One region of the Streptomyces sp. NPDC005863 genome, then DNA from elsewhere that is predicted to be linked to it. Evidence: riboswitches for the same ligand, from Rfam matches in the RefSeq annotation. Region 1 holds a riboswitch; the other holds the start of a gene.
What was found. A riboswitch is a leader RNA that binds a small molecule or an ion and turns the genes downstream of it on or off. The one in region 1 is predicted to bind cobalamin.

Region 1 (14,553 bases):
TCCTGCTCCTCTTCGGCGTCGTCTACGAGGCACTGCCCACCGCCAAGTGGGGCCGCACCCTCGGCAAGAAGGTGTGCGGGCTCCAGGTGCGCGACATCGAGGAGCACGAGGCGCCGACCTTCGGGGCGGCGCTGCGGCGCTGGCTGGTGTACAGCGTGCCGGGCGTCCTGGTGATCGGCGTGGTGGGCATGGTGTGGTGCGTCTTCGACCGGCCGTGGCGCCAGTGCTGGCACGACAAGGCGGCGAACACCTTTGTCGCGGGGTGACGGCGGGCGCGGCGGCGGGGCGGCGGTGAGGTGACGGCGGGGCGGCGGGGGTGACGGCCGGGTAACCCGGTCAGCCGCTCGCCGGATGCGGAGCGGGGACCGGCGCGGTCGACTCGGGCCATGAGCACCGAACCGCCGCAATACCCGCCGCCGGACGACGACCCGTTCAAGAAGCAGCCCCCGCAGCAGCCCCCGCAGGGCGGCGGTTCGCCGTACGACACCCCGCCCACGGGCCCGCCCCCGGGCGGCGGCTCCCCCTACGGCACCCCGCCGCCGGGCGCGGGCGGCGGCTCCCCTTACGGCACCCCGCCGGGCTCCGGGCCCCCGCCCTACGGAGGCGACCCGTACGGGGGCGGGCACGGCGGGCAGGATCCCCTCGCCGGGATGCCGCCGCTCGCCGACAGCGGCAAGCGGACGCTCGCCCGCGTCATCGACATGATTCTGGTGGGCATCGTCGTCGCCCTGTTGTCGTGGGCCTTCGGCACCGCCGAGTACGACATCGACCCGGACGACGTGAACACGGGCCGCTCGTTCGGCCAGGCCCTGCTGGCCGCCGTGCTCTACATCGCGTACGACACCTTCATGATCTCCAGGACCGGGCAGACGCTCGGCAAGAAGTGGCTGGGCATGCGCGTCGCGAACCTCAACGACGGGGCCACGCCGAGCCTGCAGACCTCGCTGGCCCGCGCGGCCGTGCTCTGGCTGCCGTTCGCCTTCTGCTGCGCCTGCATCTGGACGGCGATCTGCGGCGGCTGGAGCTTCTTCGACAAGCCCTACAAGCAGGGCCTGCACGACAAGGCCGCCAAGACGGTGGTGGTCAGCGTCTAGGGGTGGCCCGGCGTCCAGGGGCGGCCGGCGTTCAGCGGTGACCGGCGCCCATCGGCGTCAGGTGGTGGTGGCGGGTCCGTGGGTCACGGGCCCGCCGGTTCGCGTACGGAGTCGGCGAGCACGGAGCGCTGCGCCGGGACGCGGTCGCCGGCGGGGGCGGCCGCAGGCGCGGTGCGGGCGGCGGGCGCCGCGGGCTGTTTCGGCAGCGGCACCGTCATGGCGACCAGTAAGCCGAGGCCGAGCGCGGCCATGGCTATCACGGCGATGCCGACTCCCGAGGCGGTCTGGGAGAGCAGCAGCATCGCGAGGGTCGACAGGATGACGGTCACCGAACCGTAGGTGATCTGTGCGGTGGTCGGACGTGGCATGGGACGCGGCATGACGTGATCCGTCCTCGGCAGTGATCCCCCCACGCCTTGTGAGCCATGGGGGCGGATGCGGGTGTGGGAACGGCTGTTGCGAATCAAAGGGTGCCTGACGGCGGCGACTTGGGATGTGTCGCCCAGCGCGGTGGCGCACCGTCGATTGACTCTATTCCGCACCATGCCCGACGGGAACGGTTGGTAAGCGTGACCTAACCCACGGTGCAGCAGCACAGGGGGCGCACGGGTTCATGGCGTCCATCAAGTGGACGGTGCGGCGCGCCCGTTGGCCCGCTCCGGCGGGGCGTGTGCCGTGTCCGCATAGCGGTGTTCCGCTTCTGCATAGTGCACTTGGCCTGTGCAAGTCAAGGTCTGTCTTTTCTCCCGTACTTCCGGTCGAATGTCGTCACTTGTGACGCGTACATCGCGCGCGGACCTCCTCCGACCGGGATCTCGGTCCGCCATTTTCGCGCGGGCGCGGGGGAGGAAAACACCAAGTGACAGCCAGAACACGGACGTTCAGAGCCACCGCGGTGGCCGTGGCGATGGCCGCTGCCGCCGCGACGTTCTCTGCGGCGACGGCCTCGGCCGACGGCGGGACCTCGTCGGGGGCTCCGGCCATCGACCGCCAGGACCCGTCGCGGACCAAGGCGCAGGTCGACCACGACCTCGACGGACCCTTCAGCAAGCAGCAGGCGCAGCAGCGCAAGGCGGCTCTGCAGCAGGTCGTCGCGGGCGACGCCAAGGTCCAGAAGAAGGGTGGCTCCCAGGTCGTCAAGCTCGACGACAAGAAGTACGTCGAGCTGGGCCGGGAGAAGACCGACAAGATCTTCACGATCCTCGTGGAGTTCGGGAACAAGGTCGACGACACGACCATGTACGACCCGGACGGGCCCGACGGCCCGCAGCCGCCGGTCAAGAAGTACGGCGGCAAGGCAGGCCCCGCGCACAACAAGATAGCCAAGCCGGACCGTGCCAAGGACAACAGCACGGCCTGGCAGAAGGACTACAACCAGAAGCACTTCCAGGACCTGTACTTCGGCAAGGGCAAGGACGCCAAGGGCAAGGCCAAGCACTCGCTGAAGACCTACTACGAGAAGACCTCCTCGGGCCGTTACTCGGTCGACGGTGAGGTCTCCGACTGGGTCAAGGTCGAGAACAACGAGGCGCGTTACGGCTCGAACTACTGCGGCGACACCAACTGCCCGAACGTCTGGGACGCGGTCAAGGACGGCGTGACCGCCTGGGCCAAGGACCAGAAGGCCAAGGGCCGCACGGACGCGCAGATCAAGGCGGACCTGGCCAAGTACGACCTCTGGGACCGCTACGACTTCGACGGCGACGGCAACTTCAACGAGCCGGACGGCTACATCGACCACTTCCAGCTCGTGCACGCGGGCGAGGACGAGTCGGCCGGCGGCGGCGCCGAGGGCGAGAACGCCCTGTGGGCGCACCGCTGGTACGCGTACGGCAACGACGCGGGCAGCACCGGCCCCGGCAACAACAAGGCCGGCGGCACCCAGATCGGCGACACGGGCATCTGGGTCGGCGACTACACGATGCAGCCGGAGAACGGCGGCCTCGGCGTCTTCGCCCACGAGTACGGCCACGACCTGGGCCTGCCCGACCTGTACGACACCACGGGCAAGGGCGACAACTCGGTCGGCTTCTGGTCGCTGATGTCGGCGGGCTCCTGGCTCGGCACCGGCAAGGACGCCATCGGCGACATGCCCGGCGACATGACCGCCTGGGACAAGTTCCAGCTGGGCTGGCTCGACTACGCCAAGGCGAAGGCCGCGACGACGTCCGAGCACAAGCTGGGCGTCTCGGAGTACAACACCCGCCACCGCCAGGCGCTCGTCGTCGACCTGCCGAAGAAGTCCGTCACCACCAAGGTCGTGAAGCCCGCCGAGGGCACCAAGCAGTGGTGGAGCGACCAGGGCGACGACCTCAAGAACACCCTGACCCGCTCGGTCGACCTGACCGGCAAGTCCAAGGCCGATCTCTCGCTGCAGGGTTGGTGGGACATCGAGGCCAACTACGACTACCTCTACACCGAGGTCTCGACGGACAACGGCGCCAACTGGACGCCGGTGGACGGTACCGCGGACGGCCAGCCGATCACCCGTGACGCCGGCGACAAGCCCGCGTTGACCGGTGCTTCGGGCGCGTACAAGAAGCTGGTCTTCCCGCTCGACGCCTACGCGGGCAAGAAGATCGACGTCCGCTTCCGCTACTCCACCGACGGCGGCGCGGGCGGCAAGGGCTTCGCCGCGGACGCCATCGCGGTCACCGCGGACGGCACCAAGCTGTTCGAGGACGGCGCCGAGGGCGACGACAACGGCTGGACGGCGAAGGGCTTCTCGCGCATCGGCGAGTCCTTCACCAAGAAGTACGACCAGTACTACCTCGCCGAGAACCGCCAGTACGTCTCGTACGACAAGACCCTGAAGGTCGGCCCGTACAACTTCGGCTTCTCGCGGACCCGTCCCGACTGGGTCGAGCACTACGCGTACCAGACCGGCCTCATGGTCTGGCAGTGGGACACCTCGCAGAAGGACAACAACACCAGCGCCCACCCGGGCGAGGGCCTGATCCTGCCGGTGGACGCGCACGCGAAGCCGCTGAAGTGGAAGGACGGCACGGTTCTGCGGAACAAGATCCAGCCGTTCGACGCGCCGTTCAGCAAGTTCGCGACGGACAAGTTCACGCTCCACAACGCGGACGTCGCGCTCAAGATCAAGTCCCAGAAGGGTGTCCCGGTCTTCGACGACCACAAGGGCACCTACTGGTACAAGGAGAACCCCACCGGAAGTGTGAAGGTCACTGACACGAACACTCAGATCAAGATCATCAAGCAGCCGAAGGACGGCTCCTCGATCACGGTCCAGGTGGGCCCCTCCAGGAAGTAACTAGCGTTTTCGCAGGTCAAGCCATGATCGGCCGTCGCCCCCTAGCGGGCGGCGGCCGATCGTGTTTAGGTGCGTCCTGAGGATTTCTTATTGACGCGGGGCCCGGACAGACCGGTCCACGGCCCCGTGCGATGTCTCACGGGGGTGTGACGAAACATGTCCGCAGGAGGTTTCTGCAAGCTGCCGAACGGCAGCGTGGTGGTGGCGCTGACCCTGCCGAGCCCGCAGCCGGCCGGCGGCACGGTCAGGATGATCGTGCACGCCGTGAACCGGGCGCGGGCCCTGACCAGGCTGCGGAATCTGGGCATGCGGGCGGTGTACCTGCGGGGCAACGCGGAACCGCCGACGCCGGACGAGGTGACGGCGGTGCTGCACCATCCGGACGGCCTCATATGGCGCACGGCGCGGGACGATGCGTCCGAGCTCTGGCACCCGATCCGAGCCCTGCGGAGACTCCCGCTCTGAGACTCTGCTGGTTGTCGTGCGTCTGCGGGCCCGCCGTGGCCGGTCGCGCAGTTCCCCGCGCCCCTGAACGGCACCTTCGCTCGGGCGGTACGCAGGACCACTCAGGGGCGCGTGGAACTGCGCGACAAGCCCCCACCGGCCCGCAGGTCAGACGACGGGCTTGCCCGTGAGTTCCACCCCGGCCGAGCGGAGCTCGGCCATCGCCGCCTCCGTGGTCGCCGCCGCGACCCCCGCCGTGAGGTCCAGAAGCACGGTCGTCCGGAACCCTTCCCGCGCCGCATCCACAGCGGTGGCGCGAACGCAGTGGTCCGTGGCGATGCCCACCACGTCGACCTCGGTGATCTCCCGCTCCCGCAGCCACCGCGCCAGGGAGAGCCCGTTCTCGTCCACGCCCTCGAAGCCGCTGTACGCCGCCGAGTACGCGCCCTTGGAGAAGACCGCGTCGATCGCGCCGGAGGCGACCGCGGGGGCGAAGTTCGGGTGGAACCCGATGCCCTCGGTGCCGGCCACGCAGTGCGGCGGCCAGGAGTCGACGTAGTCGGGGTGGTCGGAGAAGTGGTCGCCCGGGTCGATGTGGTGGTCGCGGGTGGCGACGACGTGCCGGTACCCCGGCTGGCCCTGGCCGATCAGCTCGGTGATGGCGGCGGCCACGTCCGCCCCACCGGCGACCGCGAGGCTGCCGCCTTCGCAGAAGTCGTTCTGCACGTCTACGACGATCAGTGCGCGGCGCATGGCGGGTGTCCTTCGGTTCGGCAGGGCGGGGGACCGGTGGGGGACTCGGCCGGATGAACCGAGCGTAGAGACTTCACACACGTTCCGGGAGGGGGCCGGCCCACCATCCGACGAGGGGCCGCGTGGCCCCCTCGGACGTACTCCGTGGATCAGACGTACTCCCTGGGTCAGACGTACTCCGTGGGAATGACCGCCTCGCCGCGCGATAGCTGGGTCGCCGAGAGGGGGAGGTGGGCGCGGGCCGCGGTGTGGCGGGCTCGGACCGTGTCGAGGGGCTCGCGGGCGACGATCTCGCCGCCCTTGACCAGCTCGACCAGGAGCGTGCGGTCGGCGAGGTCCGCGGGGACCGGGCCCGTGCCGACCACCTCCGCCTCGGCGACCCCGTACGCGTCGCTGCGCCGCGCCGCCCACTTGCGGCCGCCGAGGGACGACTTCGCGCCCATCGACTTCTTCGCCACCGGCTCCAGCGGCGCCTTCGGGTCCGCCGAGTGCGCGCGGGCCACCAGCTTGTAGACCATCGAGCAGGTGGGGTGCCCGGACCCGGTGACGAGCTGCGTGCCCACCCCGTACGCGTCCACGGGCGCCGCCGCGAGCGACGCGATGGCGTACTCGTCGAGGTCGGAGGTGACGACGATCTTCGTCTTGGTCGCGCCGAGCTCGTCCAGCTGCTGGCGTACCCGGTGCGCGACGAGCAGCAGGTCGCCGGAGTCGATGCGGACGGCGCCGAGCTCGGGCCCGGCGACCTCGACGGCGGTGCGGACCGCCTCCGTCACGTCGTACGTGTCCACCAGCAGGGTCGTGCCGGGGCCGAGGGAGTCCACCTGGGCCTGGAAGGCGTCGCGCTCGTTGTCGTGCAGCAGAGTGAACGCGTGGGCGCTGGTGCCGACGGTCGGGATGTCGTAGCGGAACCCGGCCGCCAGGTCCGACGTGGTCGCGAAGCCCCCGACGTACGCCGCGCGGGACGCGGCCACCGCGGCCAGCTCGTGGGTGCGGCGGGCGCCCATCTCGATCAGCGGCCGGCCGCCGGCGGCCGAGGACATCCGGGAGGCCGCGGCCGCGATGGCCGAGTCGTGGTTGAGGATGGAGAGGATCACCGTCTCCAGGAGCACGCACTCCGCGAAGGAGCCCTCGACCCGCAGGATCGGCGAGCCGGGGAAGTAGACCTCGCCCTCGGGGTAGCCCCAGATGTCGCCGCCGAAGCGGTAGTCGGCCAGCCACGTGAGGGTCGCCTCGTCGACGATGCCGCGCTCCCGCAGGAAGCCGAGGACGTCGGCGTCGAAGCGGAAGTTCTCCACGGCGTCCAGGACCCGTCCCGTTCCGGCCACCACGCCGTAGCGCCGGCCCTCGGGGAGTCTGCGGGTGAAGACCTCGAAGACCGAACGCCGGTCCCCGGTCCCCGCTTTCAGCGCGGCCTGCAGCATCGTCAGCTCGTACTGGTCGGTGAAGAGCGCTGTCGACGGAACATCCACCGGCAGGCCAAGGTCCGCTGTGTTCATACGAAGGATGCTACCCCCAATCTCGTCACTCTGACGATTTCGCGGGGCGCGCGGGAGGCCATTTGTGCGAGGCGCTCCGCGGGGTGGCAGCATGGGCCGGGTGAGTACGGCTCCCGCAGAAATCACCCGACCGGAATCGGCCGAAGAGGCCATGGTCGTCCCCGAACCGGACGTCCCCTGGATCACGCTCGTCCACAACGACCCGGTCAACCTGATGAGTTACGTGACGTACGTGTTCCAGACGTACTTCGGTTACTCGAAGGAGAAGGCCACGAAGCTGATGATGGACGTGCACCAGAAGGGCCGCGCGGTCGTCTCCAGCGGCACCCGCGAGGAGATGGAGCGCGACGTGCAGGCCATGCACGGCTACGGCCTCTGGGCCACCCTTCAGCAGGACCGCAAGTAGGGGACCGCGCGCGGGGCCCGGCAGGGACCGCGCGCAGGGACCGCAAGAAGCGGGCCGCGAGGAGCGGACCGCCCGCCGCGTACGGACCGGAAGCAGCGACGCATCTGATGCCAGGACAATTCGAACCGATGCCGGGGGGCGGCGCAGCCGTCGCGCTCGACGAGGTCGAGATCTCGATCATCCGTTCCCTCGCCGTGCAGCTCCTCGAGCTGATCGGTCCCGGGCCGGGCGGCGAGGTCTCCGACGACCCCCTCGCGGAGCTCTTCGCCGAGGGGCCGAGCGAGCCGCCCGCCGACCCGGTGATGAAGCGCCTGCTGCCCGACGCGTACGGCGGCCCGGGGGGCGAGGACGGTTCGGCGGGGGGCCCCGACGAAACGCGGGCGTACTCCGCGGAGTTCCGCCGCTTCACGGAGAACGATCTGCGGGCCAAGAAGCGCGACGACGCCCTCGTGGTGATCCGCTGCCTGGACGCGACGACCGCCGCCGGCGACGGCGGAGCTGTCCTGAAACTGTCGGTCGAGGAGTCCCGCCACTGGCTCGGCGCCCTCAACGACCTACGGCTCGCGATCGGCACCCGCCTGGAGGTCACCGACGAGGAGGACGTCGATCTGCTCTACCGGCTCCCCGACAGCGACCCCCGCAAGCCCATGGTGATGGCCTACCTCTGGCTGGGCGGACTGCAGGAAACCCTGGTCGGGACGTTGCTGGACTGATCGGTGCGGCCCTCGCCACACTTAGGTGCAGAGGGCAGCAAAATTTGTTGTAGTAGACAGGTTCCGTTCATCGGGCGGGCCGTTCGCTCAGCGGATCCTCAAATCCGGATAACGATCGCGTCACGGCATTGCCCTGCTTTGCCATGTCTAGGGCGCTTTGTCCGCTTCTCCCTGTGTTCTGCGCCACAGGTGGCTCATTTCCTCACTTCGTTCACCGTGATACATCTTCACGACCGCTCGGCGACGCCACCCATGTCGCCGAGGGCGCTTCAGCCGGCAGACCGCCGGTAGCACTCCATCCATATCCGGGGGGATCAGGACCTGATCCGCAGCCACAACGCAGATGTGCGGGCGCGGATCAGCATGGAGAAAGGCGTCACCATGACCTCAGTGCAGGTCGAAGAGCACCACGGCGAGCCTGGCGGCAATGGTGTCGTGCAGGGCGGCCCGTCCGGCGAGGGCGAGGGTTACCAGCGCGGGCTCGGAGCCCGGCAGATCCAGATGATCGCGATCGGCGGTGCCATCGGCACCGGCCTGTTCCTCGGCGCGGGCAAGGCCATCCACAAGGCCGGTCCCAGCCTCATCCTGGCGTACGCCATCGCGGGCCTCGTCATCTTCTTCATCATGCGGGCGCTCGGCGAGCTCCTCATGTACCGGCCCGTGTCCGGCTCCTTCTCGGAGTACGCACGCGAGTTCATGGGCCCGTTCTTCGGATTCGTGACCGGCTGGACGTACTGGCTCTTCTGGGTCGTCACCGGCATCACGGAAGTCACCGCGGCCGCCCAGTACATGCAGTACTGGACCCACGACTCGTTCCCACAATGGGCCTACGCGCTCGTCTTCACCGTCATCCTGTACGGCGCGAACCTCATCTCCGTGAAGCTCTTCGGTGAGCTGGAGTTCTGGTTCTCGATGGTCAAGGTCACCGCCATCATCGGCATGATCCTGATCTGCGTCGGCATCCTCACCATCGGCTTCTCCGACGCCGGTGACACCGCGTCGGTGACCCACCTCTGGGACGAGGGCGGCTTCTTCCCCAACGGCATCGGCTCCACGCTGATGACCCTGCAGATCGTGATGTTCGCCTTCCTCGCCGTCGAGCTGGTCGGCGTCACCGCGGGCGAGTCCAAGGACCCCAAGACCGTCCTGCCCAAGGCCATCAACACCGTGCCGTGGCGCATCGCCGTCTTCTACGTCGGCGCGCTGATCATGATCCTGTCGGTGGTCCCGTGGACCTCATTCAAGCCGGGCGTCTCGCCGTTCGTGAAGGCCTTCGAGGAGATGGGTCTCGGCGTCGGCGCCGCCATCGTGAACTTCGTGGTCCTCACCGCCGCGCTCTCCTCCTGCAACTCCGGCATGTACTCCACCGGCCGCATGCTGCGCGACCTGGCGCTCAACGGCCAGGGCCCGAAGTTCTTCACCAAGCTCACGAAGAACGGCCTGCCGCTGACCGGCACCACCGTCTCGGCCGCGTTCATGCTCGTCGGCGTCTGGATCAACTACCAGTGGCCGGGCGAGGCGTTCAACTACGTCGTCTCCTTCGCGACCATCTCCGGCATGTGGGCCTGGATCATGATCCTGTGCTGCCAGATCCGCTACCGCCGCAAGGCCGACCGCGGCGAGCTGCCGCAGTCCACCTTCCGGGCGCCCGGAGCCCCGTACACCAGCTGGTTCGCGCTGCTCTTCATCGGCATGGTCATCGTGATGATGGGCGTCGACAAGGACGCGCGGATCTCGCTGTACGCCGCCCCGGTCTGGGCCGCGATCCTGACCGTGTCGTACCTGGTGCTCAAGAGCCGCAACCCGCAGGCCGCGGCCTTCAACCGGCAGAAGGTCGGCGTCCAGGGCGGTACGTCCGACAGGGACCCGCTCGACAAGGACTGACCGGCCGTCCCCAAGGCCGCTGTCCAGCATGTGGGCCCGCCCGTACCACACTTCGGTACGATGCGGGCCCTCTGCTTATCCTGGCTCCCATGCTGACCATCACCCAGGCCCTCCACGACCAGATCGTCGCGCACGCGCGCAAGGACCACCCCGACGAGGCCTGCGGCGTGGTCGCGGGACCGGAGGGCACCGACCGGCCCGAGCGGTTCATTCCGATGCTCAACGCCGCGCGCTCGCCCACGTTCTACGAGTTCGACTCGGGTGACCTGCTCAAGCTCTACCGCGATCTCGACGACCGCGACGAGGAGCCGGTGATCGTCTACCACTCGCACACGGCGACCGAGGCCTACCCCTCGCGCACCGACATCACGTACGCCAACGAGCCCGGCGCGCACTACGTCCTGGTCTCCACCGCCGACACCGACGGCGCGGGCCCCTTCCAGTTCCGCTCGTACCGGATCGTGGACGGCGAGGTCACCGAGGAAGAGGTAAAGGTCGTCGAGGCATACTGAGCTTTACTCATGAGGGCGGCAGGACCCAGGAAGCCGGTGCGAACCCGGCACGGTCCCGCCACTGTGACCCCGTTCCACCCGGCAAGCAGCGCCGGGGCCGGGGGAGTCAGGAACTGACCTGCCGCCCTTCTCCACGCAACACAGGGGACGCGGAAATCCCCTGGAGGAGGCAGCTCAGCCATGTCCCGCCGTCACCGCCACCCCGGCATACGCGCACTCGCCGCGGCCACCCTGCTCGTCCCGCTCGCCGCGTGCTCGTCCTCCGGTTCCGGAGGTGACGCGAAACCCGCCGCCAAGGCCGCCGGATTCCCGTACACCGTCACCAACTGCGGTGTGCGGACGACGTACGACGCACCCCCGAAGCGCGCCGTCACCATGAACCAGCACACCACCGAGGTGATGCTGGAACTCGGCCTCGCCGACCGCATCGCGGGCACCGCCTACCTCGACGACAAGGTCCTGCCGAAGTACGAGAAGGCGTACACGTCACGCCCCGCGCTCGCCGAGGAGTACCCCTCGTACGAGAAGCTGCTCGCCGCCAACCCCGACTTCGTGTACGGCGGTTACCCGAGCGCCTTCCTCGCGGGCGACGGCCGCGGCCGCCCCGCGCTCGCCAAGTCGGGCATCAAGACCCGCCTGAACGTCGAGGGCTGCGCGAAGAAGCCGGTCTCCATGGACGACGTCTACCGCGAGGTCCGCGAGGTCGGCGCCACCTTCGGGGTGCGCGGCCGCGCCGAGAAGTGGGTCGAGGGCGCCCGCAGCGAACTGGCCGCCACCGCGGCGAAGTCCCGGGGCAAGAAGCGGCACTCCGTCTTCGTCTACGACAGCGGCGACAAGACCGCGTTCACCGCGGGCGGCCGCGGCATCGGCAACGACATCATCGAACGGGCCGGCGGCCGCAACGTCTTCGCCGACGTCGACAAGTCCTTCACCGACGCCTCCTGGGAGAAGGTGGTCGAGCGCGGGCCCGAGACCATCCTGATCCTCGACTACGGCGCGACGACGGTCGCCCAGAAGAAGAAGCGCCTCCTGGACGACCCGGCCCTCCAGGACGTCCCGGCCGTCAAGAACAAGAGCTTCGCGGTGCTGCGGCTGTCGGACGTGGTCACCGGCGTACGAGCACCGCAGGCGGTGAGGAAGCTGGCGGCGCAGCTGTGAGGGGCATCCAGCCCGCGCGGCGGCTCATTCAGCCTGTCGGGCGACTCATTCAGCCCGCGGGGCGGATCCTTCAGCCCGCGGGGCGACTCATCCAGCCCGTGGGGCGGATCTTTCAGCCCGTCCGGCGTTTGAGGACGAGCCCGAAGGGCGATCGACGGGACGCACGGGGGCGCCGCCTCCTCACCCTGACAGGGCTCACCGTGGCCCTCGCGGCAGCGATACTCGCCGGGCTGGCCTTGGGCTCCGTCCGCATCCCGCCGGGCGACGTGGTCGAGGCCCTGACGGGCAGGGCGGAGCCCTCCCCCTTCCGCACCATCGTGCTGGACGTCCGCCTCCCCAGGGTCCTGCTCGGCGCAGCCGTAGGCGCGGGACTCGCCGTCATCGGCACCGTCCTGCAGGCCCTCGTCCGCAACCCCCTCGCCGACCCGTTCCTGCTCGGCGTCTCCTCCGGCGCCTCCGTCGGCGCGGTCTCCGCGATCGTGCTCGGCGGCGTCTTCGGGCTCGGCGCAGCCCTGTCGACCACCGTCACCATCCCGGCCGCCTCCTTCGCGGGCGCCCTGATCTCCCTGGTCCTCGTCTACTCGCTGGCCAGGAGCGGCGGCGGCTTCGCCACCGGCCGGCTGATCCTCGCGGGCGTCGCCGTCTCGTACATCCTCACCGCGCTGACCAGCCTCATCCTGGTCACCGCCGACAGCGCCGACCACCTCAAGGAAGTCCTGTACTGGACGCTCGGCGGACTCGGCAGCGCCCGCTGGGGCATGATCGCCCTGCCCTGCGCGGCCCTGCTCGTCGGCACGGCCCTCCTGATGGCTCTGGCCCGCCCCCTCGACCTGCTCCTCGCCGGCGAGGAGGGCGCCACCGTCCTCGGCCTGGACGCGGCCCGCTTCCGCGCCGGAGTCTTCGTCCTCGTCTCGCTGCTCACCGGCGTCCTGGTCGCCTACAGCGGGGCCATCGGCTTCATCGGCCTGATGGTGCCGCACGCCGCCCGCATGCTGGTCGGCGCCGCCCACCGCGCCCTGCTCCCGGTGGTGGCGCTGATGGGCGCGGTCTTCCTGGTCGCCGCCGACCTCGCCGCGCGTACCGTCGTCGCCCCGCAGGACATCCCCGTCGGCGTGCTCACCGCGCTGACCGGCGGACCGTTCTTCCTGTGGCTGCTGCGGCGGCGCCCCGAAGGAGTGGCGGTATGACCCATCCGCCCCATCCGCCCCGGACGGTCGGCGCGCTGCGCGCCGAAGCACTCTCGTACGAGGTGGAAGGACGTCTCCTCGTCGACGCCGTCGACCTCACCGCCGACCCCGGCGAGACCGTCGGCGTCGTCGGACCCAACGGCAGCGGCAAGACCACCCTGCTGCGCTGCGTGTACGGCACGCTGCGCCCCACCGCGGGCCGCGCCCTCCTCGACGGCGACGACCTGCACACGCTGTCCGCGAAGGCGCGCGCCCGCCGCCTCGCCACGGTTCCGCAGGACGGGCAGACGGCGTTCGAACTCACCGTCCGGCAGGTCGTCGCGATGGGCCGCTCCCCGCACAAGCGGTTCTGGGAGGCCGACACGGCCGCCGACGACACGCTCGTCGCGGCGGCGCTCGCCCGGGTCGGCGTCGAGGAGCTCGCCGACCGCGCCTTCCCCTCGCTCTCCGGCGGCGAGCGGCAGCGCGCGCTGGTGGCCCGCGCGCTGGTCCAGGAGCCGACCCTGGTCGTCCTCGACGAACCCACCAACCACCTGGACATCCGCTACCAGCTGGAGATCCTCTCCTTCGTACGGGGCCTGGGCACGACGAACCTCCTGGCCCTGCACGACCTGAACCTCGCCGCGTACTTCTGCGACCGCCTGTACGTCCTCGACGGCGGCCGACTCGTCGCCTCCGGGGCGCCGAAAGAGGTCCTCACCACCGAGCTGCTCGCCACCGTGTACGGGGTGACCGCCGAGGTCAGCACCCATCCGCTGACCGGCGCCCCGACGGTCGTCTATCTGCCGCCGCCCGCATCCTGAACGGATTCCGTCCACCAGCTGAGATCACACTCCGGGATCCGGACCGGGAATCGATACGATGACCGCATGGTTCCCCACGACGTGAGCGAAAAGACGCCGGGCGCACTGCTCGTTGCGCGGCTGCACGTCGACCTGTGCCGCCTCGCCAGCGCGATCTGTTCCCGCTGAACCGCACGGCCGTGGCGCCGTCGCACTCCGTACGTCCGCGTGCCACCGGGCACCGCACCACGGCGGGCACAGCGCAGCAGGCGCGCCGCCACCCGTACTTCTCGCACTCCTCGCACTCCTCGCACTCCTCGCACTCCTCGTACTTCCCGCACTCTTCGCACTCTTCGCACTCTTCGCACTTCTCGACCCACGACAGGAGCCCCAGCATGGCCATCGAGGTCCGCATCCCGACCATCCTCCGCACCTACACCGACGGCGAGAAGGCCGTCCAGGGCAGCGGGGACACCCTCGCCGAGCTCTTCACCGACCTCGACTCGCGCCACAACGGCATCGCCGAGCGCATCGTGGACGGCGACAAGCTGCGCCGCTTCGTGAACGTGTACCTGAACGACGAGGACGTCCGCTTCCTCGACGGCATCTCCACGAAGCTCGCCGACGGCGACAGCGTCACGATCCTGCCGGCCGTCGCCGGCGGCATGGTCTAGGCCCGATCCCGGATGCCTCGCTACGACTCCCCGCTCGCCGCGGTCGGCAACACGCCGCTCGTCCGCCTGCCGCGGCTCTCGCCCTCGGACGAGGTCCGGGTCTGGGCCAAGCTGGAGGACCGCAACCCGACCGGCTCCATCAAGGACCGGCCCGCCCTCCACATGGTCGAACAGGC
Region 2 (14,553 bases), on a different contig from region 1:
GCGTGAACGGCGTCGCCCTCGGGGTCTTCATCTTCTTCTTCGTCGCGGTCACGGCGATGGGCTTCCTGGCCGCGCGCTGGCGCAGGGCCGAGACGCAGTCCCTGGACGAATGGGGCCTGGGCGGCCGGTCGTTCGGCACCTGGGTCACCTGGTTCCTGCTCGGCGGCGACCTGTACACCGCGTACACCTTCGTGGCCGTCCCGGCGGCGATCTACGCGGCGGGCGCGGCGGGCTTCTTCGCCGTCCCGTACACGATCCTCGTCTACCCGCTGATCTTCACCTTCCTGCCGCGCCTGTGGTCGGTCTCGCACAAGCACGGCTACGTGACCACCTCGGACTTCGTGCGCGGGCGGTTCGGCTCCAAGGGTCTCTCGCTGGCCGTCGCGGTCACCGGCATCCTCGCCACGATGCCGTACATCGCGCTCCAACTGGTCGGCATCCAGGCCGTTCTCGACGTCATGGGCATCGGTGGCGGCCCGGACACCAACTGGTTCGTCAAGGACCTGCCGCTGCTGATCGCGTTCGCGGTGCTCGCCGCGTACACGTACTCCTCGGGGCTGCGCGCGCCCGCGCTGATCGCGTTCGTGAAGGACGGGCTGATCTACCTCGTCATCACCGTCGCGATCATCTACATCCCGATCAAGCTCGGCGGCTTCGACGACATCTTCGCCAAGGCCGGCGACGCCTTCGGGGTGGTCAACGAGGGCACGGGCAAACCGCGCGGCGCCCTCGCGCCGCCCGAGGCCGGCCAGTGGACGTACGCGACGCTGGCGCTCGGCTCGGCGCTCGCGCTCTTCATGTACCCGCACTCGATCACGGCGACGCTCTCCTCCAAGAACCGCAACGTCATCCGCCGCAACACCACGATCCTGCCGCTCTATTCGCTGATGCTGGGCCTGCTCGCGCTGCTCGGCTTCATGGCGATCGCGGCCGGGGTCAAGGTCGACAACGGTCAGCTGGCCATCCCGCAGCTCTTCGAGGACATGTTCCCCGACTGGTTCACCGGCGTCGCCTTCGCCGCGATCGGCATCGGCGCGCTCGTGCCCGCCGCGATCATGTCCATCGCGGCCGCGAACCTCTTCACCCGCAACATCTACAAGGACTTCATCAAGCCCGACGCGACGCCCGAGCAGGAGACCAAGGTCTCCAAGCTGGTCTCGCTCCTGGTGAAGGTGGGCGCCCTCATCTTCGTCCTCGGCATGGACAAGACCGTGGCGATCAACTTCCAGCTGCTCGGCGGCATCTGGATCCTGCAGACCATGCCCGCGCTGGTCGGCGGCCTGTTCACCCGGTGGTTCCACCGCTGGGCGCTGCTCGCGGGATGGGCGGTCGGCATGGTCTACGGCACGCTGGCCGCGTACGGCGTCGCCTCGCCCACGCAGAAGCACTTCGGCGGCTCGTCCGACACGATCCCCGGCATCGGCGAGATCGGCTACATCGGCCTCACCGCCTTCGTCCTGAACGTGGTGGTCACCGTGGTCCTCACCTTCGTCCTGAAGGCGCTGAAGGCCCCCGAGGGCGTCGACGAGACGTCTCCGGAGGACTACACGGCGGACGCGGGCGACCCCGGCGTCGTGGAGGAACTGCCCCCGGCCACCGCGGGCGCCGGCCACTGACCCCGCTCCCGCGGGGCTGAGTCCGCTCCCGCACCGCCGACGCACGAGGGCCGCCGGAAAACCGGCGGCCCTTTGTCGTGCGCTGTTGCACACTGCGCCCCATGGACATCACGATCAGAGCGGCACACCCCGAGGAGTACGCGGCGCTGGGCGACCTCACCGCGCAGGCCTATCTCGACGACGGACACCTGGACTACGGCGCGGAGGACCACTACCTGCCCGTGCTGCGGGACGTGGCGGGGCGCGCGGCGCACGCCGAGATCCTGGTGGCCGTGGCGGACGACGGCGCGCTGCTCGGCGGGGTCACCTTCGTGCCGTCCGGCGGCGCGCTGGCCGACATCGCGCGGGGCGACGAGACGGAGATCCGCATGCTGGCGGTCTCGCCCGCGGCGCGCGGCCGCGGGGTCGGCGAACTGCTCGTCCGCGCATGCCTGCAGCGGTCCAGGGAGGCGGGCAGGCGCCGGCTCGTGCTGTCCTCCTCGCCCTCCATGCGGACCGCACACCGGCTCTACGAACGCCTCGGCTTCGTGCGGACCCCGGAGCGCGACTGGTGCCCGCTGCCCGACCTCCCGCTGCTCACCTACGCGTTGACACTCTAGGCCCCACCCTCCGCGATCCGACACAAGATGTGGGCCTGCTTCCGCGAGCCGACACAAGATGTATGCTCGTGCTCGCTGTCGCCGCAGGGGAATCCGGTGCAAGTCCGGAACTGTCCCGCAACGGTGGACGTGTACGCCTTTGTCGTACGCGGAGTCCGAAGACCTGCCGGCAGCGCACCCGTGCCGTCCGGCCCGGGTGCCGACCGTCCGGGCCTCGTGGAATGGGCCGGTGGACGCGGTACGCCGCCCTGTCCGGGTGCGCCCGTGTGTGCCGTCCCCTCGCGCAGGCCCAGAGCCGAGCGAGGGAGAGCTCCACGTGACCATCGCGCCTGCCGAACCTGCGTCAGCGCGGGCACCGCGACCCAGTGCCAGCACCGACAGCACCGACAGCACCGAGGGTGCCGACGCGCCGGGGACCGCGCTGCTGCGCACCCTGACCGACCTCACCGCCGACCTCCCCGACGCCGACCCCGGCCGGGTCGCCGCCGCCGCGCTGCGCGGCCGCTCGGCCAGGGCCGACGAGGCGGAGCTGCGCACGCTCGCGACCGAGGCGGCCGCGGGGCTCATCTCCGAGGACCCGGCGTACTCCAAGCTCGCCGCCCGGCTGCTCTCCCTCTCCGTCGCCGCCGAGGCCGCCACGCAGGGCGTGCGCTCCTTCACCGAGTCGATCGCGGTCGGCCACCGCGAGGGCCTGATCGCCGACCGCACCGCCGACTTCGTCGCCGCGCACGCCGCCCGGCTCGACGCGCTCGTGGACACCGCGCTCGCCGACGGCGCCGACTTCCGCTTCGGCTACTTCGGCCTGCGCACGCTGCATAGCCGCTATCTGCTGCGCCACCCCCTCACCCGGCAGGTCATCGAGACGCCGCAGCACTTCATGCTGCGCGTGGCGAGCGGCCTGGCCGAGGACGGCAGCGTCCGCGCGCTCGACGAGGTCGCCGCGCTGTACCGCCTGATGAGCCGCCTGGACTACCTGCCGTCCTCGCCGACGCTCTTCAACTCCGGCACCCGCCACCCGCAGATGTCCTCCTGCTACCTCCTCGACTCCCCGCTGGACGAGCTGGACTCGATCTACGACCGCTACCACCAGGTCGCCCGGCTCTCCAAGCACGCGGGTGGCATCGGCCTCTCGTACTCCCGGATCCGCTCCCGCGGTTCGCTGATCCGCGGCACCAACGGGCACTCCAACGGCATCGTGCCGTTCCTGAAGACGCTGGACGCCTCGGTCGCCGCGGTCAACCAGGGCGGGCGGCGCAAGGGCGCGGCCGCGGTCTACCTGGAGACCTGGCACTCCGACATCGAGGAGTTCCTGGAGCTGCGCGACAACACCGGTGAGGACGCGCGCCGCACGCACAACCTCAACCTCGCGCACTGGATCCCGGACGAGTTCATGCGCCGGGTCGCCGCCGACCTGCCGTGGTCGCTCTTCTCGCCGTCCGACGTGCCGGGCCTCGTCGACCTGTGGGGCGACGACTTCGACGCCGCGTACCGCGCGGCGGAGGCCGCGGGCCTGGCCAAGAAGACCATCCCGGCCCGTGAGCTGTACGGCCGCATGATGCGCACCCTCGCGCAGACCGGCAACGGCTGGATGACGTTCAAGGACGCCGCCAACCGCACCGCCAACCAGACCGCCGAGCCCGGCCACACCGTGCACTCCTCGAACCTGTGCACGGAGATCCTGGAGGTCACGGACGACGGCGAGACGGCGGTCTGCAACCTCGGCTCGGTCAACCTCGGCGCGTTCGTGGAGAACGGCGACATCGACTGGGAGCGCCTCGACGCGACCGTCCGCACGGCCGTCACCTTCCTGGACCGCGTCGTCGACATCAACTTCTACCCGACCGAGCAGGCCGGCCGCTCCAACGCCAAGTGGCGCCCGGTGGGCCTCGGCGCGATGGGTCTGCAGGACGTCTTCTTCCAGCTGCGGCTGCCCTTCGACTCCCCCGAGGCGCGCGCCCTCTCCACCCGCATCGCCGAGCGCATCATGCTCGCCGCGTACGAGGCCTCCGCCGACCTCGCCGAGCGGAGCGGCCCGCTGCCCGCCTGGGAGAAGACCCGCACCGCACGCGGCATCCTGCACCCCGACCACTACGACGTGGAGCTGACCTGGCCGGAGCGGTGGGCGGCGCTGCGGGAACGTATCGCCGCGACCGGCATGCGCAACTCGCTGCTGCTCGCCATCGCGCCGACCGCGACCATCGCGTCCATCGCCGGCGTGTACGAGTGCATCGAGCCGCAGGTCTCCAACCTCTTCAAGCGCGAGACGCTCTCGGGTGAGTTCCTCCAGGTCAACGCCTATCTGGTGGAGGAGCTGAAGCGGCTGGGCGTCTGGGACGCGCAGACCCGCGAGGCGCTGCGCGAGGCCAGCGGCTCGGTGCAGGGCTTCAGCTGGATCCCGGCGGACGTCCGCGCGCTGTACCGCACCGCGTGGGAGCTGCCGCAGCGCGGCCTGATCGACATGGCCGCCGCGCGCACCCCGTTCCTGGACCAGGCGCAGTCGCTCAACCTGTTCCTGGAGACGCCGACCATCGGCAAGCTCTCCTCGATGTACGCGTACGCCTGGCAGCAGGGCCTGAAGACCACGTACTACCTGCGCTCGCGCCCCGCCACCCGCATCGCGCGCGCGGCCGGCGGCTCGAACACGGCCGCCACCGCCCCCGCCCCCGTCCCCGCGCAGGCGACCCCCGAAGACGCCGTCGCCTGCTCCCTGGAAAACCCCGAGTCCTGCGAGGCCTGCCAGTAATGAGCACCACCAACTCAGAGAAGAACCTGCTCGACCCGGGCTTCGAGCTGACCCTGCGCCCCATGCGCTACCCGGACTTCTACGAGCGCTACCGGGACGCGATCAAGAACACCTGGACCGTCGAGGAGGTCGACCTCCACTCCGACGTCGCCGACCTCGCCAAGCTCTCGCCCGGCGAGCAGCACATGATCGGCCGGCTGGTCGCGTTCTTCGCGACCGGCGACTCGATCGTCTCCAACAACCTCGTGCTGACCCTCTACAAGCACATCAACTCCCCCGAGGCGCGGCTGTACTTGAGCCGTCAGCTCTTCGAGGAGGCCGTGCACGTCCAGTTCTATCTGACGCTGCTCGACACCTATCTGCCCGACCCGGAGGACCGTGCGGCGGCCTTCGACGCGGTCGAGGAGATCCCCTCCATCCGTGAGAAGGCCGAGTTCTGCTTCCGCTGGATGGACTCGGTGGAGAAGCTGGACCGCCTGGAGAGCAAGGCCGACCGGCGCCGCTTCCTGCTGAACCTGATCTGCTTCGCGGCGTGCATCGAGGGGCTCTTCTTCTACGGCGCCTTCGCCTACGTGTACTGGTTCCGCAGCCGCGGCCTGCTGCACGGCCTGGCCACCGGCACCAACTGGGTGTTCCGCGACGAGACGATGCACATGAGCTTCGCCTTCGACGTGGTCGACACGGTCCGCAAGGAGGAGCCCGAGCTCTTCGACGACGCGCTGCGGCAGCAGGTCACGGACATGCTCAAGGAGGCCGTCGAGGCCGAGCTGCAGTTCGCCCGTGACCTGTGCGGCGACGGTCTGCCCGGCATGAACACCGACTCGATGCGCGAGTACCTGCAGTGCGTGGCCGACCAGCGGCTGCAACGCCTCGGCTTCGCGCCGGTCTACGGCTCGGAGAACCCCTTCTCCTTCATGGAGCTGCAGGGCGTCCAGGAGCTGACCAACTTCTTCGAGCGGCGGCCCTCCGCGTACCAGGTCGCGGTCGAGGGGTCGGTCTCCTTCGACGACGAGTTCTAGCTCTGGCGCACGGCGGCCTCCCTGTGCCCGTCCCGTCGGCTTCGGCGGGGCGGGCACACGGCCGCGGTCAGCGCGGGGTGGCCCGCAGGACGAGCCGCTTGGGGTGCAGGGTGATGCCGACGCGGGTGCCGGTGTCGGTCTCCCCCACCGGTTCGAGGCGCCACTTCGGGGCCACCGTCCCGAGGATCAGGGCGAGTTCGGCCAGGCTGAAGTGGTCGCCGGGGCACTTCCTGTTGCCGACACTGAACGGCATCATCGCGAACTCCGGTACGGCGGCGGCGCGTTCTGGATTCCACCGGTCCGGGTCGAACTCAAGGTTCCGCTCGAAGGAACGCGGGTCGCGCTGCATCGCGTAGACGCTGTAGACGATGTCCGCGTCCGCCGGAATCGAATAGCCGCCCAGTTCGGTTTCGGCCACCGACCGGCGCGTGAATATCCAGGCGGCCGGCCGTATGCGCATCGCCTCGGTGACGACATTGCGGGTGTGCGGCAGGGCCGCCAGATCGGCGAATGTGATCGCGCGATCGGGGGCCACGGAATTTACCTCTTCAACCAACCGCCTTTCCTGCTCCGGGTGTTCGGTGAGCAGATGGAAGGTCCACGCCAACGTCGACGCCACATTCTCCGCACCCGCCACGACGAGCGACACCACGTTGTCGTGGATCTCCTGGTCGGCTATGAGCGCCCCGGATTCGTCCCTGGCCCGCAGCAATTCGGCGAGCAGGTCGTCCGGGGCGCCGGGCCCGGCCGCGCGACGCTCCGCGATGATCTCGTCGACCAGCGCGTGCAGATCGGCGAGCGCCCGCTCGAAGCGGCGGTTGGCGGGGGTCGGGACGCGGTAGAGGGGCCCCACCGACAGCACCATCCGGCGGTAGAGCCCCTCGAACACCGTGTGCAGCGAGTCCGCGATGCGGTCCGCCTTCTCCCCTATGGAGTCGACCTCCAGGAGCGAGCGCGAGACGATGCGCACGGCGGTGCGGAACATCTCCGCGCCCACGTCGACGGTGGCGCCCGGCTGCCAGCGGGCGGCCGTGGCGCGCGCCTCCTCCTCCATCACCTTGGCGTAGTCGGCGATCCGCTCGGGCCGGAACGAGGGCTGCATCATGCGCCGCTGGCGCCGGTGCAGCTTGCCGTTGCTGGTCGCCACGCCCTTGCCGAGGAGCACCTCCAGGGTGTCCCAGAGCGGGCCCCCGACGATGTAGTCGGGGTTCTTCAGGAGGGCGCCCACGAGCTCCGGATCGCAGACCGCGTACGCCGTGCGGGGTCCCAGCCTGATCCGTACGAGATCCCCGTGGTCGCGCAGCGCGGCGAGGAAGCCGAGGGGGTCGCGCACCAGGTTCCAGGCGTGGCCGAGCAGCGGCACACCGCCCCGGACGAGGGGTGGCGTGCGCAGCGGATCAGGACCGGAAGTGGCCGACGCAGGTATTGCGGACTCGATGCTCATTCCTCACCCACCAGTTCGTTTTCCGCCACGGCTTCTTCCGTCACATAGGGCGGTACGGACCTGTCGTCCCAGCTGTCCACCCGATAGCGGCCCGATTCGTGATGGAACCAGTACACGGACGAGAACCAGTTCCGCATATTGAAGACACAGGATTGCACCGCGTCCGAGAGTTCCCTGCCGTGCTGACTTCCGTCCGCCAATTCATCGGCGAGCAGAAGAACATCCCGTTCCGCCTCGATGAATTCCGTGACGCACCGGCTGACGCGCCGGTGCACTTCCCGCACCGCCTCTTCGAGCGTCATTCCCTCGTGGTGGATGAGGCTGATTCCGAGATTGTGCAGCTCGTCGCCCGCGAGTTCTTTCGGGAGCGAACACAGGTCGTTGTACCAGGCCGAGAAATCCTGGGTCGCGAGCGCCGCACGCCGGTACGCGGGGTGCCCCCGCACGGCCGACGGCAGCTCGAACCGTGCGGTGGGTTCGAGGAGGTCGATCCACGACCAGTGCGCGAAGGTGAGGCGGCGCAGCTCCACGTACGCCTCGACGGTGGGCACGGTGCCGCTGCGCCGGTTCCTGAACTCCTGGTCGTACGCCTCGATCACCGGGTGGAAGTGGCGGGCGAACCGGGCGTTCCAGCTGGGGCCGAGGAAGGAGTACAGGCGACGGACGCAGTCCGCGAACCCCGCGACCAACGGGTCCTTGTGGTGCAGGTACTGCCGGGGGTCGTTCAGGGCGCCGTGCAGGCCCCGGCAGAGCCGCCGCCACTGTGCCGCCCTGCCGTGCACCGAGTCCCGGTCGTGCCGGTCGTCCCACGCGAAGAACCAGCTGCTGAGGTCGGCTATCGCGGTGAGCAACGCGTCCGGCGCGCCGATGTAGTAGCCGGCGACCAGGTCGGTGTAGCACAGGCTGTCCGCGTACCGTTCGACCTTGTCGGCGGGCATGAGGCGCATTTCGCGCAGCCAGGTCCGCGACTTCTCCTGAAGCTTTGGCCAATACGGATGCAGACGGCGAGGGAACGTCGCTTCGATCACCGGAACGGCCAGTGCCGGAGGGACGGTGACCACCGGTGTGCCTGGCCGTGTGTGTGGTGGTGTCTGAGAAGTGCTTCCGGAATATGCAGGCACGAACATTCCCCTTTCAGCCGCCTGAGGACACGCGCCCCTTCCGCTGTACCGGGCGCGCGCCGTTGCGTATCCCCGCGCTTTCCATTCAGCACCACAACTGACCGTTCAGGGAACAGATTTGCGCCATTCACTACCCCCCGGTGCCGAGAACCTCCCCGTACGTGACTGAATATGGGCCACAGACAGCCTGTTCTGCTCGCACAGGCGATCGGTTCACGCCAACGGCCCCTGGTCAGGGGGTAGTTCCCGACCAGGGGCCGCTCGTGTCACGCGGTTCCCACGCCTCTCAGGCGTCGCGTGCGTCAGTCATTGGCCACCACGGGGTAGCGCGGAGTGCCTTCTTCCATCTGCCGCAGCGCGTCCTTGCGCTCCCGCTTGGAGAGGCGGTCGATGTAGAGGTATCCGTACAGGTGGTCCGTCTCGTGCTGCAGGCAGCGCGCGAAGTACCCGGTGCCGCGCACCTTGATGGGGTTGCCCTTCTCGTCCTGGCCCGTGACCTCGGCGTAGTCCGGGCGGGCCAGCGGGGCGTAGGCGGTCGGGACGGAGAGGCAGCCCTCGCCCGAGTCGTCCAGGCGGCGCTTGTCGGCGGGCAGCTCCTGGAGGACCGGGTTGCAGACCACACCGACGTGGCGCACGCCGTCGTCGTCCATGCAGTCGTAGACGAAGACCTTCAGGTCGACGCCGACCTGGTTGGCGGCCACGCCCACTCCGGTGGCGACGCGCTGGCTCACGAACATGTCGTCGATCAGCTTGGCGAGATCGTCGTCGAAGGCCGTGACGTCCTTGCACTCCTTGTGCAGCACAGGATTGCCGACCACGGTGATCGGCCGGTACGTGCCGCGCTCGCGGTAGGCCGTCTCCCGCTCCTCGCAGTTCTCGGTGTCGATGACGAAGCCCTCGTCGTCGACGGGGAGCACCCCGCCCCCGCCGATGGCCTGCTGCTCAGTGTCCTGCGCCATGTCCGCCGTACGCCTTCCGTGAAACCCTCGAGAGTTGTGCCGGTACAGACTACGGCGAACGCTCAGCAGACCTCTTCGAGATCCCGCCAGTCCCGGGAATCCGGGCTGTCCGCGACCCAGCCGTCCAGCAGCCCGCGCACCAGGGCGGCGGGCGCCGCGAGGCCGCACTCGCGCTCCGGCACCCAGAGCGCGCCCGGACTGCGGTGGCCGAGCGGCCCCGGATGGCCCGGCTCGCTGTGGTCGTGCGGGTCCAGATGCTCGCCGTCGCCCTCGTCGCTCGGCATCCGCGACTCCGAGCACATCCGGCAGAGCAGCCGCACCGAGGACGACCAGTCCTCGGCGGCGAAGCCCGCGTCGGCCGCGAGCTGCTCCAGGGCGTCCCGGTCCTCCTCGGTGGCCGCTTCCAGGAGGACCACCCAGGTCGGCACGGGGGAGGGCGCCCACAGCTCGATCTCGTCGAAGACGGGGTAGGAGTGCCCGGCCGCCGTCGTCCGCTCGCCGTGCGGGACGCCGTCGTGCAGCACGACCTCGCCCCAGCGGCGCCCGGAGGAGGGCAGCGGGATGGAGAGGACCTCCATTCGGGCCGGGTCGAGCCGCCGGCCCCACACCACTTCCGCCTCGCCCTCCGGGGAGAGCCGCACGGCCGCGCTGCCCAGCTCCATGCCGGTCGGCTCGCCGGAGGCGGCCACCCCGCCGGGGACCTTGAGGCCGTACGCCTGCCAGGCGCGGCGGGCCAGCGGCCAGTCCTGCAGGGCGGTCGCCGCGATGCCGACGTTCCACCAGTCGGGGGCGCCCGCGGACCGGTCCAGGAGCGCCACGGCGCGCAGCCCCGCGGCCCGCGCCTGTTCCCAGTCGTGCCGGAATTTGTGCAGCAGCGCCAGGTTGAACCAGGACTCGGACAGCCAGGGTTCGAGATCCGCCGCGCGCGTGAGCAGCGCCCCCGCGTCCTCGTACCGGCCGTCGCCGATCAGCGTGAACGCGCGGTCGGTCGCCTGCCGCCATGAGGCGGAGGGCCGGTGCCGTCCCTTGCCGAAGATCCTCACGATGTCCGCCTGATTCCCGCCTGCCACGTCTTGCGTCGGTCACTTGTCGATGGGCGCCGCCCGGGGTCCTGATCCCCGCGCACCCTCTTCTTCGCATCCAACCACGTACGGTCGGACGGCCGCTCATTACCCATGGGTTACCCAGCCGGGCACCAGGTAAGGCCCGTCCGTGGGCCTCCCCGTCCCGCCCGGACCCTACGGGCCACCTCCCCTGTCCCTGGACAGCACCCTGGCCAGCGACTCCACGACCTCCGGCTGGTAGTCGTGGCCGGTGGCCAGGCGCAGCCGCTCCAGGGCCTGGAGCGGCCCGTCGAGTGCTCCCGAGGGTCCTTCTCCCCGCGCCATCTCGTCGTACGCGTTCGCGGTCCGCACAATACGTGCGGTGAGGGGCTGTTCGCGGTACGGATCCGCCTGGCGCTCCACGACGACGGCGACGGCGGCGTCCACCCCGGTCTGGCGGACCACGGCGCCGCCGAGCAGGGCTATCCGGCGCTGTTCCGCCTCGGGCAGCACCGCGGTGGCGCCGGCCGGGACGGGGTCGACGAGGGAGAGCTGGCCGATGTCGTGCATCAGGGCCGCGTGCTCCAGGACGGCGAGGTCCGCCGCGCAGAGCCCGAGGTCACGGCCCACGGCCCGGCTGAGCCCCGCCACCCGGTGGGCGTGACCCTGCGGGGTGTATCCGGCGATCTCGGTGGCCCTGGCCAGCGAGGCGATGGTCTGCCGGTAGGTGGCCCGCACCGCGGCGTACCGCCGGAAGGAGAGCTGGGTGAGCAGCAGCGGGAGGCTGAAGACGGGCAGCGCCCAGAGCCCCGCGACGGCCACCGCGAGCGCCATGACGGCGCCCGTCGCGCAGACGGCGGAGCTGATGCCGAGCGTGGCCCGCAGCTCCTCGCGCAGCAGCGGCCCGAACGGCCACCGGGTGCGGGCGTGCGCGGTGGCGGCGGCGAGGACGGCGTCGCAGAGCGCGGTGAGGACAAGGAGCGCGACGATGCCGAGCGCGTAGTACGGACCGTGCCCCACCAGCTTCTCCAACTGCCCGGAGTTGTAGAGGGGTTGGAAGCAGGCGGCGGCGAAGCCGACGGTCAGCACCCGGCGGACCAGCTGATCGAGGGTGGGGCCGCGGCCGAGCGCCACATGCGGCACCGCGCCCACCAGGGCCGCCGCGACGACCACCGCGACCACCTGCAGCACCCCGTGGTGCGTGGCCTGCCCGGAGTTCTCGCCGAGCAGCGCGTACGCCAGCGCCCCGGCGGCGCCGAGCGGCGCGGACTCCCGGCTGCGGCCGCTGCCCCACCGGGCCAGCTCACCGAGCGTGATCAGCACCCCGAAGGCGAGGGCGACCCGGCCCTCGGTGATGCCGTGCCAGAGGGTCCGGGAGAGGGCGGCGAGGGCGAGCAGCGCGGCCAGCCAGGTGAGGGTCGCGGGCAGCCGGGACGCGGTCTTCACCGGGCCGCCGGACGGGAGACCGCGGGGGCGGGCGGGGTGGATGTGACGGCGGTGTCGGCTGTGTCGGCTGTGTCAGCCGTGACGCCGGGGCCGGAAGGGACGCCGGGGCCGGAAGGCACGTTTCCGCTCTGCTCGGGCACGCCCCCGGCGGCCTCCGGGACGTCCGCGGTGACCTCGGGGTGCCAGCCGTACCGTGCCAGGGCCCGGGCGAGGGCGGCCACCATCTCGGGGTCGAACTGCGCGCCGGCGCATCGCCGGAGTTCGGCCACGGCGGCCTCGACGGGCCGGGCCCGCCGGTAGGACCGCGTGGAGGTCATCGCGTCGAAGGCGTCGGCCACCGCCACGAGCCGCGCGCACTGCGGGATCTGCGTGCCCGTGAGGCCGTACGGGTATCCGCTGCCGTCGATGCGCTCGTGGTGGTGCAGGATCGCCGCCCGCGCCTCGCCGAGGAAGCCGATGCCGCGCACCATCTCGTGGCCGTACTCGGGGTGCAGCTCGATGACGCGCCGCTCCTGTGCGGTCAGCGGCCCGTCCTTGCGCAACAGCCGGGTGGGAACGCCGAGTTTGCCGACGTCGTGCAGGATCCCGGCGAACCGAAGGACCTCGACGCGCTCGTCGTCCAGGCCCAGCTCGCGTGCGATCAGGACGGAGGCGCGGCCCACCCGCTCGCTGTGGCCCCGGGTGTACTTGTCCTTGATGTCGACGGCCTGGACGAGGGCCCGGATGGTCGCCTGGTGGGCGGCGCGCTCGCGGTGGTACTGCGCGAAGGCCCAGCAGGAGACGCCCATCGGGAGCAGCACGAGCAGGGCGGCCGCCGGGCCGTACGGACTGGCCCAGAGCACGGCCATCATCAGGCCGGCGAGTCCGTGCACGGTGACGGGGGCCAGGGAGCGCGCGAAGAGTCCGCGCCAGGCGGCCCGTACCGGCACCCGCTCGGCGGTCACGAGGATCCCGCCGTCGAGGGCGGCGAGGACGGCGGAGAAGGCGAGGACGGCGGCCCCCGCGGGCCCGAGGACGTACGGGAAGTCGGGGGCGGCACCGGCCGCGGGGCCGCCCAGCGCCGCGTACACCCACGCGGAGACCCAGGCGGCCACGGTGAGCCGGGCGGCGCGCCAGAGCCGGCGAAGGCGGCGGGGGTGCCGGTCCACGCGGGCGCAGAGCGCGCCCGGCAGGGCGACGAGGGCGGCGGCCGACGGGGGCAGCAGGAACACCGCGGCGAGCAGCACGGGGAAGAAGGTGCCGAGGCCGCGCGGCACGCGACGGCCGACGGCCGTGCAGCGGGTGATCTGCTCGCAGCCGGCGAAGAGCACGGCGAGGAGGAGGACGGCGGGCCACGGGGGGCGGGCGCCGGGCGCGGGTACGGCGCAGGCGCCGCCGGTCAGGGCGACGCACAGGATGTAGACGCGGGCCCGCGCCGGCACCGACCGCATGGAGCTCTCCTCCCCGTTCCAGGTCGGAGACTAGAACGGGGGCCTCCCTGCCAGCGCCCGGCTGCCGTTAATTAGCACGTACGAGTGACGGGAGGTGAGAGCGGGGCACAGCGGTCCGCCGGGCCGGGGCCCGGCGGTCAACTGCTGTGCGAAAGCGGGGCGTTCAGGCCTCGGACGCGGTCACGTCGTGCGTGACGTCCTGGTCGGGCACGGCCTGTCCGGAGCGGATCAGGTCGATGCGGCCCATCACCTTGGCCCGCAGGTCGACGGGTACGTCGTCGGAACCGCAGCAGCGCTTGACCAGCTTCTTGACCGCCTGCTCGAGGCCGTACTTCTCCAGGCACGGAGAGCACTCCTCGAAGTGCGTCTCGAACTTGGTGCAGTCGCTGTCCGGCATCTCGTGGTCGAGGAACTCGTAGAGATGGTCCAGGACTTCACTGCAGTCAGTCTCGTGCGGCTCTCCGCAGCTCATGAGCCCGAGCCTTTCGTTCCGTTCGACTCCCCGGCACCCGCAGGGACGAGCCCGCGCTCACGGGCGTAGTCCTCCAGCATGCCGCGCAGCTGGCGGCGGCCCCGGTGCAGTCGGGACATCACCGTACCGATGGGTGTCCCCATAATGTCCGCGATCTCCTTGTACGCAAAGCCCTCGACATCGGCGAGATAGACGGCGATGCGGAATTCCTCGGGGATCGCCTGCAGCGCCCGCTTCACGTCCGAGTCGGGCAGGTGGTCCAGCGCCTGCGACTCGGCGGAGCGCAGACCGGTGGACATGTGCGACTCGGCGCGCGCCAGCTGCCAGTCCTCGATCTCCTCGGCGGCGCTGCGCTGGGGCTCGCGCTGCTTCTTGCGGTACGAGTTGATGAACGTGTTGGTGAGGATGCGGTACAGCCAGGCCTTGAGGTTGGTGCCCTCGCGGAACTGGTGGAACGACGCGTACGCCTTCGCGTACGTCTCCTGCACCAGGTCCTCCGCGTCCGCCGGGTTGCGCGTCATGCGCAGCGCCGCCGAGTACATCTGGTCGAGGAACGTCAGCGCGTCCCGCTCGAAGCGGGCTGAACGCTCCGCGGCCGTCTCCGCACTCTCTCGGGGCTGCTCCGCCTGACCGTGCTCGGTCCCTGCGTCGGTCCCAGTGA

Region 2: it holds a riboswitch for cobalamin, as region 1 does, so the genes downstream of both, ACFYO9_RS02695 (ribonucleoside-diphosphate reductase subunit alpha) here and ACFYO9_RS37190 (ABC transporter substrate-binding protein) in region 1, are expected to answer to the same signal.

The regions. Positions count from the first base shown of each region.
Region 1 is NZ_JBIAII010000017.1:131,091-145,643, forward strand. Features, by position in the region: gene ACFYO9_RS37135 (RDD family protein) at 1-266, shown strand, start outside; gene ACFYO9_RS37140 (RDD family protein) at 387-1,094, shown strand; gene ACFYO9_RS37145 (hypothetical protein) at 1,178-1,462, opposite strand; gene ACFYO9_RS37150 (immune inhibitor A domain-containing protein) at 1,954-4,368, shown strand; gene ACFYO9_RS37155 (hypothetical protein) at 4,525-4,833, shown strand; gene ACFYO9_RS37160 (isochorismatase family protein) at 4,981-5,565, opposite strand; gene ACFYO9_RS37165 (nicotinate phosphoribosyltransferase) at 5,733-7,061, opposite strand; gene clpS (ATP-dependent Clp protease adapter ClpS) at 7,153-7,467, shown strand; gene ACFYO9_RS37175 (DUF2017 domain-containing protein) at 7,575-8,180, shown strand; gene ACFYO9_RS37180 (amino acid permease) at 8,562-10,064, shown strand; gene ACFYO9_RS37185 (M67 family metallopeptidase) at 10,154-10,576, shown strand; cobalamin riboswitch at 10,540-10,713, shown strand; gene ACFYO9_RS37190 (ABC transporter substrate-binding protein) at 10,757-11,734, shown strand; gene ACFYO9_RS37195 (FecCD family ABC transporter permease) at 11,863-12,921, shown strand; gene ACFYO9_RS37200 (ABC transporter ATP-binding protein) at 12,918-13,724, shown strand; gene ACFYO9_RS37205 (putative leader peptide) at 13,791-13,892, shown strand; gene ACFYO9_RS37210 (MoaD/ThiS family protein) at 14,099-14,377, shown strand; gene ACFYO9_RS37215 (cysteine synthase) at 14,390-14,553, shown strand, end outside.
Region 2 is NZ_JBIAII010000001.1:644,039-658,591, forward strand. Features, by position in the region: gene mctP (monocarboxylate uptake permease MctP) at 57-1,616, shown strand; gene ACFYO9_RS02690 (GNAT family N-acetyltransferase) at 1,718-2,215, shown strand; cobalamin riboswitch at 2,265-2,401, shown strand; gene ACFYO9_RS02695 (ribonucleoside-diphosphate reductase subunit alpha) at 2,532-4,958, shown strand; gene ACFYO9_RS02700 (ribonucleotide-diphosphate reductase subunit beta) at 4,958-5,977, shown strand; gene ACFYO9_RS02705 (cytochrome P450) at 6,045-7,421, opposite strand; gene cyc1 (epi-isozizaene synthase) at 7,418-8,542, opposite strand; gene def (peptide deformylase) at 8,845-9,501, opposite strand; gene ACFYO9_RS02720 (hypothetical protein) at 9,564-10,544, opposite strand; gene ACFYO9_RS02725 (HD domain-containing protein) at 10,740-11,990, opposite strand; gene ACFYO9_RS02730 (HD-GYP domain-containing protein) at 11,987-13,420, opposite strand; gene rsrA (mycothiol system anti-sigma-R factor) at 13,584-13,892, opposite strand; gene sigR (RNA polymerase sigma factor SigR) at 13,889-14,553, opposite strand, start outside.